3 regions of the Serratia sarumanii genome follow, and region 1 is predicted to be linked to each of the others. Evidence: predicted binding sites of a transcription regulator. Region 1 holds the regulator's gene; each other region holds the start of a gene.

Region 1 (2,275 bases):
GATCTGCGACAGCAGAGGCAGGATGGTCACGCCAGAGTGGCCGCCGATGACCGGCACGTTCAGCTCTTCCGGCTGCTTGCCTTTCAGCTCGGCCACGAAGGTGTTGGAACGGATGATATCCAGCGAAGTCACGCCGAACAGTTTGTTCTTGTCGTAAACGCCGGCTTTTTTCAGCACTTCCGCCGCGATGGCGACCGTGGTGTTAACCGGGTTGGTGATGATGCCGATGCAGGCTTTCGGGCAGGTTTTCGCCACTTGTTCAATCAGGTTACGCACGATGCCGGCGTTAACGTTGAACAGGTCAGAGCGATCCATGCCTGGCTTACGGGCCACGCCGGCGGAAATCAGCACCACGTCCGCACCTTGCAGAGCCGGGGTCGCGTCTTCGCCGCTGAAGCCTTTGATTTTAACTGCGGTTGGGATGTGGCTTAAGTCGACGGCAACGCCTGGGGTAACGGGGGCAATGTCGTAGAGAGAGAGTTCAGAACCTGAAGGAAGCTGGGTTTTGAGTAGAAGGGCGAGGGCCTGGCCGATACCGCCAGCAGCACCGAGAACTGCAACTTTCATCCTATACTCCTTTATTATCTTAAATATATAAAGCGCCGTGAATGTGTTGGTTACGGACCTTAAGTCATTACACCTTTCAAAACAATAAATTAGCCAATTCTTGCCTGCAGGTGTAATAAAACGGCCGCTGTCGCGCCCATTTTAGATTAAATCGCTTACGCATGAAGGGCATAGCGCACACTAATCAAAAATAGTGCGAGGTTATTCACGAGCAAGTTAACCGGCCGTTACATTACACCCTTACGCAACATCAGAACAACATCATTTTAATAACATTTTATTTACCACTGCGGGCCGATTTTCCGTCGCCAAAAGGGCATATTCATCGCGGCCGGATTTTGTTAAAATGCCGCCCTTTCCTCGCCGCCCGGTCATGCTTATTTTCTTTGGGTCGGCCTTTGTTGCATAAAAATTCATCTATATGCATAATCATGACTTCCACTATCAACATTCCACGGTGCAAAATGCGTAATCCCGCAAAACAGGAAGATCTGATCAAGACGTTCAAAGCGTTATTGAAAGAAGAAAAATTCAGTTCTCAAGGCGAGATCGTTTTGGCGCTGCAAGAAGAAGGCTTCGAAAACATTAACCAATCCAAAGTATCGCGCATGCTGACCAAGTTCGGCGCGGTACGTACGCGCAATGCCAAAATGGAAATGGTGTATTGCCTTCCTGCCGAACTCGGCGTGCCGACCACCACCAGCCCATTGAAGAATCTGGTGCTGGACGTCGACCATAACGACGCCGTCGTGGTGATCCACACCAGCCCGGGCGCCGCGCAGCTGATCGCCCGCCTGCTCGACTCATTGGGGAAATCCCAGGGCATCCTCGGCACGATTGCCGGCGACGACACGATTTTCGTCACCCCGTCCAACGGCTTTACCGCTCAGAAACTGCATGAGGCTATTCTGGGCGTGTTCGAGCAAGAGCTGTGAAACCTGGCGCTAACAAAGTGCGGCTTTATCCCGCACTTTGTTAGCGCTTCTTTAACTCTTACGTTACCTTTCCCGCCTTCAACCGCGTTTAACACTGCTTTTTTATCCCTCAGCAACACATTTCCATGACATCTACATGTAACCAGCAGTACCCACTGTGATCTTCCGCACTTTTGGTCAAAAGCACTTACCTTATTGAAATTACATAAATTTAACATCAAAAGATCGTTTTGTGAGCGTTTTTTATTCCTTACAGTTATAAAAAATAAGGATCATAAGGTTAAAGTTTCACTAGCAACTGTTAGCTAACTATTAATTTTTCGCGTTACTAGCTGTATACTCATTTTCGTGAACTGAATCACAGTTCGTTGGAACTGATAAAAGAATACGATGAGGCGAGATGATGAAAATTAAAGCTACCGTTGCAACCCTGAGCGTTCTGTCCATGCTTTCCTTTGGTGCATTCGCAGCACAATCTATTGATGCAACTCAGGCCGCAAAACTGCAGCCGGCCGGTGTAATCACCGTGAGCGGCGTCGCCGCTGCGCCTTCCGACATCCGCCAGGCGCTGTCCGACAAAGCCGACGCCAAAGGGGCGACCGCTTACCGCGTAATCGAAGCCCGCAATGACGGCAGCTTCCACGCAACCGCTGAAATCTACAAATAAGTACCGGCATTACCCGGCAACGGGCAATACATCTCTGGAATCAAACGCTGTCATAACGGCCTTCAAGAATAAAAATCGCTGCCAAGCCCTTCCAGGCTGTTATGAC
Region 2 (2,275 bases), 1.5 Mb from region 1:
GGGTAAAGCCACGCTCCTGGAACCAGTGGATGCTGCGGGTGGTCAGCACGAACAGCTTCTTCAGCCCCATCTGCCGCGCCTGATTTTCCACCCGCTGCAGCAGCATCTCGCCGCGTGATGAGCTGCGGTAATCGGGATGCACCGCGACACAGGCCATCTCACCGATTTTTTCCTCCAAGAACGGGTACAGCGCCGCGCAGGCGATGGTCAGGTTGTCGCGTTCGATAATGGTGAACTTGTCGATTTCCATCTCCAGCTGTTCACGCGAACGGCGCACCAGAATACCCTGCTGCTCGAGTGGCCGAATCAGCTCCAGGATGCCGCCGATGTCGTTGATCGTCGCCCGGCGCACCTGTTCGGCGCTCTCCATCACGATTTGGGTGCCGATGCCGTCGCGCGAGAACAGTTCCTGCACCAGCGCACCGTCCTCTTGATAGCTGATCAGGTGGCTGCGGCGCACGCCGCTGCGGCAGCCTTTCACCGCGCCGCGCAGGAAGCGCACGGTGCCGGAATGGTAATCGCCGCCTTCTTCCAGCTCTTCAAGGCGCTTTTGCGCGTCGTTGGGGAACAGCTCGGAAAGGATGTTACCCTCCGCGTCGGTCACGCCCTGCGAGGAGCAGAAGCCGATCATTTTTTCCGCTTTCAGCTTTATTGCCAGCTGGGTGGCCACTTCTTCCGAGGTCAGGTTGAAGCTCTCGCCGGTAACGGAAACCGCGACCGGGCCGATCAGCACGATGGCGTTGCTGTCGAGCTGGCGGTGGATCGCGTCTTCATCGATGCGGCGAATGCGGCCGCTGTGACAGTAGTCGATACCGTCATCGATGCCCAGCGGTTGCGCGATGATGAAGTTGCCGCTGACCACGTTGATATGCGCGCCCTGCAGCGGCGTATTGTTGAGGCTCATCGACAGCCGGGCGGTGATGTCGAGCTGCAACAAACCGGCAGCTTGCTTGACCAGTTCGAGCGTATGGGCGTCGGTCACGCGGGTGTGCTTGTGGTAGATCGGCTCAAAGTTATGCTGCGCCAGGTTAGCGTCGATCTGCGGCCGCGCGCCGTAAACCACCACCAGGCGAATGCCCAGACTATGCAGCAGCCCGATATCATTGACGATGTTGGAGAAATTCTCGTGTTCGATGGCTTCCCCGCCGAGCATGATGACAAACGTTTTGCCGCGGTGGGCGTTGATATAGGGGACTGAGTGACGGAATCCTTGCACCAGCTCTGTACTACGTTCCTTCACGACAAACCTCTTTTGCATATTTATACGGTATTTTTGTATTTTTATTCTTTTATGGCGCCGATGGCAAGCGAGAAATCATCATGAAGAGTGCGCTAAGGGCGCTAAATCGTTAATAAATTGAAAAACCATAAAAAGATTTTCTGATGACAGGGCTGGAATGATTGGTTAAAGTTTTCGGCATCCCCATTTTATTGATGTTTTTTTCATCTGTTGTAAACAGCTATTACTGCCGGAGCCGCATGCCAAACTCTAATCACAATCTGGGCCGCCGTCGTTTATTACAGGGCGTTGCCGCCAGCTGGTTGCTGAGTGTGAGTCGCACGGGCTTCGCCGCGTCATCGCACGTGATCGCCGTGCGCGTCTGGCCATCCTCCACCTATACCCGCGTCACGCTGGAATCCAACGTCGAGCTGAAATACAAGCAGTTTGCCCTGACCAATCCCGATCGCGTGGTGGTGGATATCGAAGGCGTCCACCTCAACAGCGTGCTGAAAGGCATCGCCGGGCAGGTGCGCGCCGACGATCCGTATCTCAAGCAGGCGCGCGTCGGCCAGTTCGATCAGAATACCGTGCGGCTGGTGCTGGAGCTCAAGCAGAGCGTCAGCCCGCATATTTTCACGCTGGCGCCGGTGCCGGAGTATCGCAACCGTCTGGTGATGGATCTCTATCCGACCAAGGGCAGCAGCGGCGGCGAGGAGTATGATCCGCTGCTGGCGTTACTGGAAGATTACAACAAGGGCGATCTGGAGCGCACGCTGCCGCCGGAAGCGCCGCAGGCCGGCAAGGCGGGGCGCGATCGGCCGATCGTCATCATGCTGGATCCCGGCCACGGCGGCGAAGATCCCGGCGCTATCGGCAAGTACAAGACGCGCGAGAAAGACATTGTGTTGCAGATTGCCCGCAAGCTGAGCGCCATGATCAAGCGCGAGCCGAACATGAAAGTGTTCATGACGCGCAACGAAGACGTGTTTATCCCGCTCAAGGTGCGCGTCGCCAAGGCGCGCAAGCAGCGCGCGGATTTGTTCGTTTCGATTC
Region 3 (2,275 bases), 570 kb from region 1:
GCGGTAAACAGACGCTCCAGCGCTTCTTCACTGTCTAATAACACGCCACCTAACTTGATAATTAACGGGTTCATTGCTGTTTACTCACGCTGGTTTAAAGGAGTGACTGGGTTTCCGGGAAGCCGAAACGGATATTCAGGCATTGCACCGCCTGTGCCGCCGCGCCTTTCAGCAGGTTGTCTTCCACCGCCACGGCGATCAGATGCTCGCCCTGCACCGCAAAGCCGATGTCGCAGAACGGCAGCCCCACCACCGCTTTCAGCGCCGGCACGCCCTGGTCGTACAGCCGCACCAGCGGCTTGTCGTCATAGGCGGCGTGATAGGCGGCGGCCACGTCCTGCGCGGTCACGCCGGCCTTCAGGCGGCAGGTGATGGTTTCAAGGATGCCGCGCGGGAAGTTGCCCAGGTGCGGCGTAAAGATGACCGGCACGCCCAGGTGCGCGGCGATCTCCGGTTGGTGCCGGTGGGTGAAAATACCGTACGGCTGCAGGCTCACTTCGCAGAAGCTGGTGGTCATGCAGGCCTTGCGCCCGGCGCCGCTGACGCCGCTGGTGGCGTTGATCACCGGCCACTGGTCGAGGTTCAGCAGCTGTTTTTCGATCAACGGTTTCAGCGCCAGCTGCGCCGCCGTCGGGTAACAGCCCGGCACGGCAATCAGCTGCGCCTGTTTAATCTTGTCGCTCTGCCATTCCGCCAGGCCGTACACCGCCTGCTCCAGCAGAGCGCCATGCTGATGCTCGAAACCGTAGTACTGGCTATAAAAATCGGCGTCCTGCACGCGGAAGGCGCCCGACAGATCGAACACCACGCAGCCCGCCGCCAGGAAGGCCGGTGCGATATCGTGGCTGACTTCATGAGCGGTGGCGAGGAACACCACGTCGATGCCCTGCGCCGCCTTGGCGACGTCGGTCAGCGGCTGCAGCGGCAGATCGACGATGCCTTTCAACTGGGGATGGAGATCGGAAAGCAACTTTCCTGCATCTGCACTTTGCGCTGAAACCGCTAAAGCGGTTATGTTCATGTGTGGGTGGCGATTCAGGTAAGCCGTGAGCTCCGCTCCGGCGTAACCGCTGGCACCAACGATCAGCGTATTCAACATGTGGCCTTTCACCTTCTAAACTGACGTGCGGTCGCTTGCGACCCAGGTAACAGGGCTAGCCAGCGTTGTTGCGCCGTTCACCCACGGAGCCTGGCGTTGATGCTTTTATAAACATCCGGGTATCGGGTTCCCTTACGCGTCGGCTTACTGTATTTTTATTCAAAATAAATGCATGAATATTGATACTATCCTAACCAAAGGCTGTCAACAGTGAAGATGAAATTACCTCCATTTATTGAGCTGTACCGGGCGTTGATCGCAACGAAGTCGATCAGCGCCACCGATGCCGGCCTCGATCAGAGCAATGAGGCGTTAATCAACTTGCTGGCCGGCTGGTTTGCCGACCTGGGCTTTCGCGTCGACGTACAGCCGGTGCCAGAATCGCGCCACAAATTCAACCTGCTGGCCAGCATCGGCGAAGGCAGCGGCGGCCTGCTGCTGGCCGGCCATACCGATACGGTGCCTTACGACGAAGGCCGCTGGACGCGCGATCCCTTCACCCTGACCGAGCACGACAACAAGCTCTACGGCCTGGGCACCGCCGACATGAAAGGCTTCTTCGCCTTTATTCTGGATGCGGTGCGCGATATCGACGCGAGCAAACTGACCAAGCCGCTGTACATTCTGGCTACCGCAGATGAAGAAACGACGATGGCCGGCGCACGTTATTTCGCCGCCTCCACCGCCATTCGTCCGGATTTCGCCATCATCGGCGAACCGACCTCGCTGCAGCCGGTGCGCGCACACAAGGGCCATATGGCCAACGCCATTCGCATCGTCGGCCAGTCCGGCCACTCCAGCGATCCGGCGCGCGGCGTCAACGCCATCGATCTGATGCACGAATCCATCGGCCGCCTGATGGAGCTGCGCAAAACCCTGCAGGAGCACTACAACAATCCGGCGTTCGCCGTGCCTTATCCCACCATGAACTTCGGCCATATCAGCGGCGGCGACGCGGCCAACCGCATCTGCGCCTGCTGCGAGCTGCACCTGGATATCCGCCCGCTGCCCGGCATGACGCTCGACAATATCAACGAGCTGATGCATCAGGCATTGGAGCCGGTGAGCCAACGCTGGCCGGGCCGCCTGACCATCGAAGAGCTGCACGCGTCGGTGCCGGGTTACGAATGCCCGACCGACCACCGCATGGTGGCGGTGATCGAGGAGCTGCTGGGC

The links. Region 1 encodes ArgR, which controls arginine synthesis, uptake and breakdown. Its sites were predicted from a motif close to ANTGAATAAAAATACANT; they were not measured.
Region 2: the regulator ArgR is predicted to act here: its motif matches at 1,273-1,290, upstream of argA (amino-acid N-acetyltransferase).
Region 3: the regulator ArgR is predicted to act here: its motif matches at 1,246-1,263, upstream of argC (N-acetyl-gamma-glutamyl-phosphate reductase).

Annotation. Positions count from the first base shown of each region.
Region 1 covers NZ_CP124750.1:396,087-398,361, reverse strand. The annotation lists gene mdh (malate dehydrogenase) at 1-567, opposite strand, end outside; gene argR (transcriptional regulator ArgR) at 1,032-1,502, shown strand; gene yhcN (peroxide/acid stress response protein YhcN) at 1,906-2,169, shown strand.
Region 2 covers NZ_CP124750.1:3,994,404-3,996,678, reverse strand. The annotation lists gene argA (amino-acid N-acetyltransferase) at 1-1,258, opposite strand, end outside; gene amiC (N-acetylmuramoyl-L-alanine amidase AmiC) at 1,480-2,275, shown strand, end outside.
Region 3 covers NZ_CP124750.1:4,910,391-4,912,665, forward strand. The annotation lists gene argB (acetylglutamate kinase) at 1-74, opposite strand, end outside; gene argC (N-acetyl-gamma-glutamyl-phosphate reductase) at 95-1,099, opposite strand; gene argE (acetylornithine deacetylase) at 1,316-2,275, shown strand, end outside.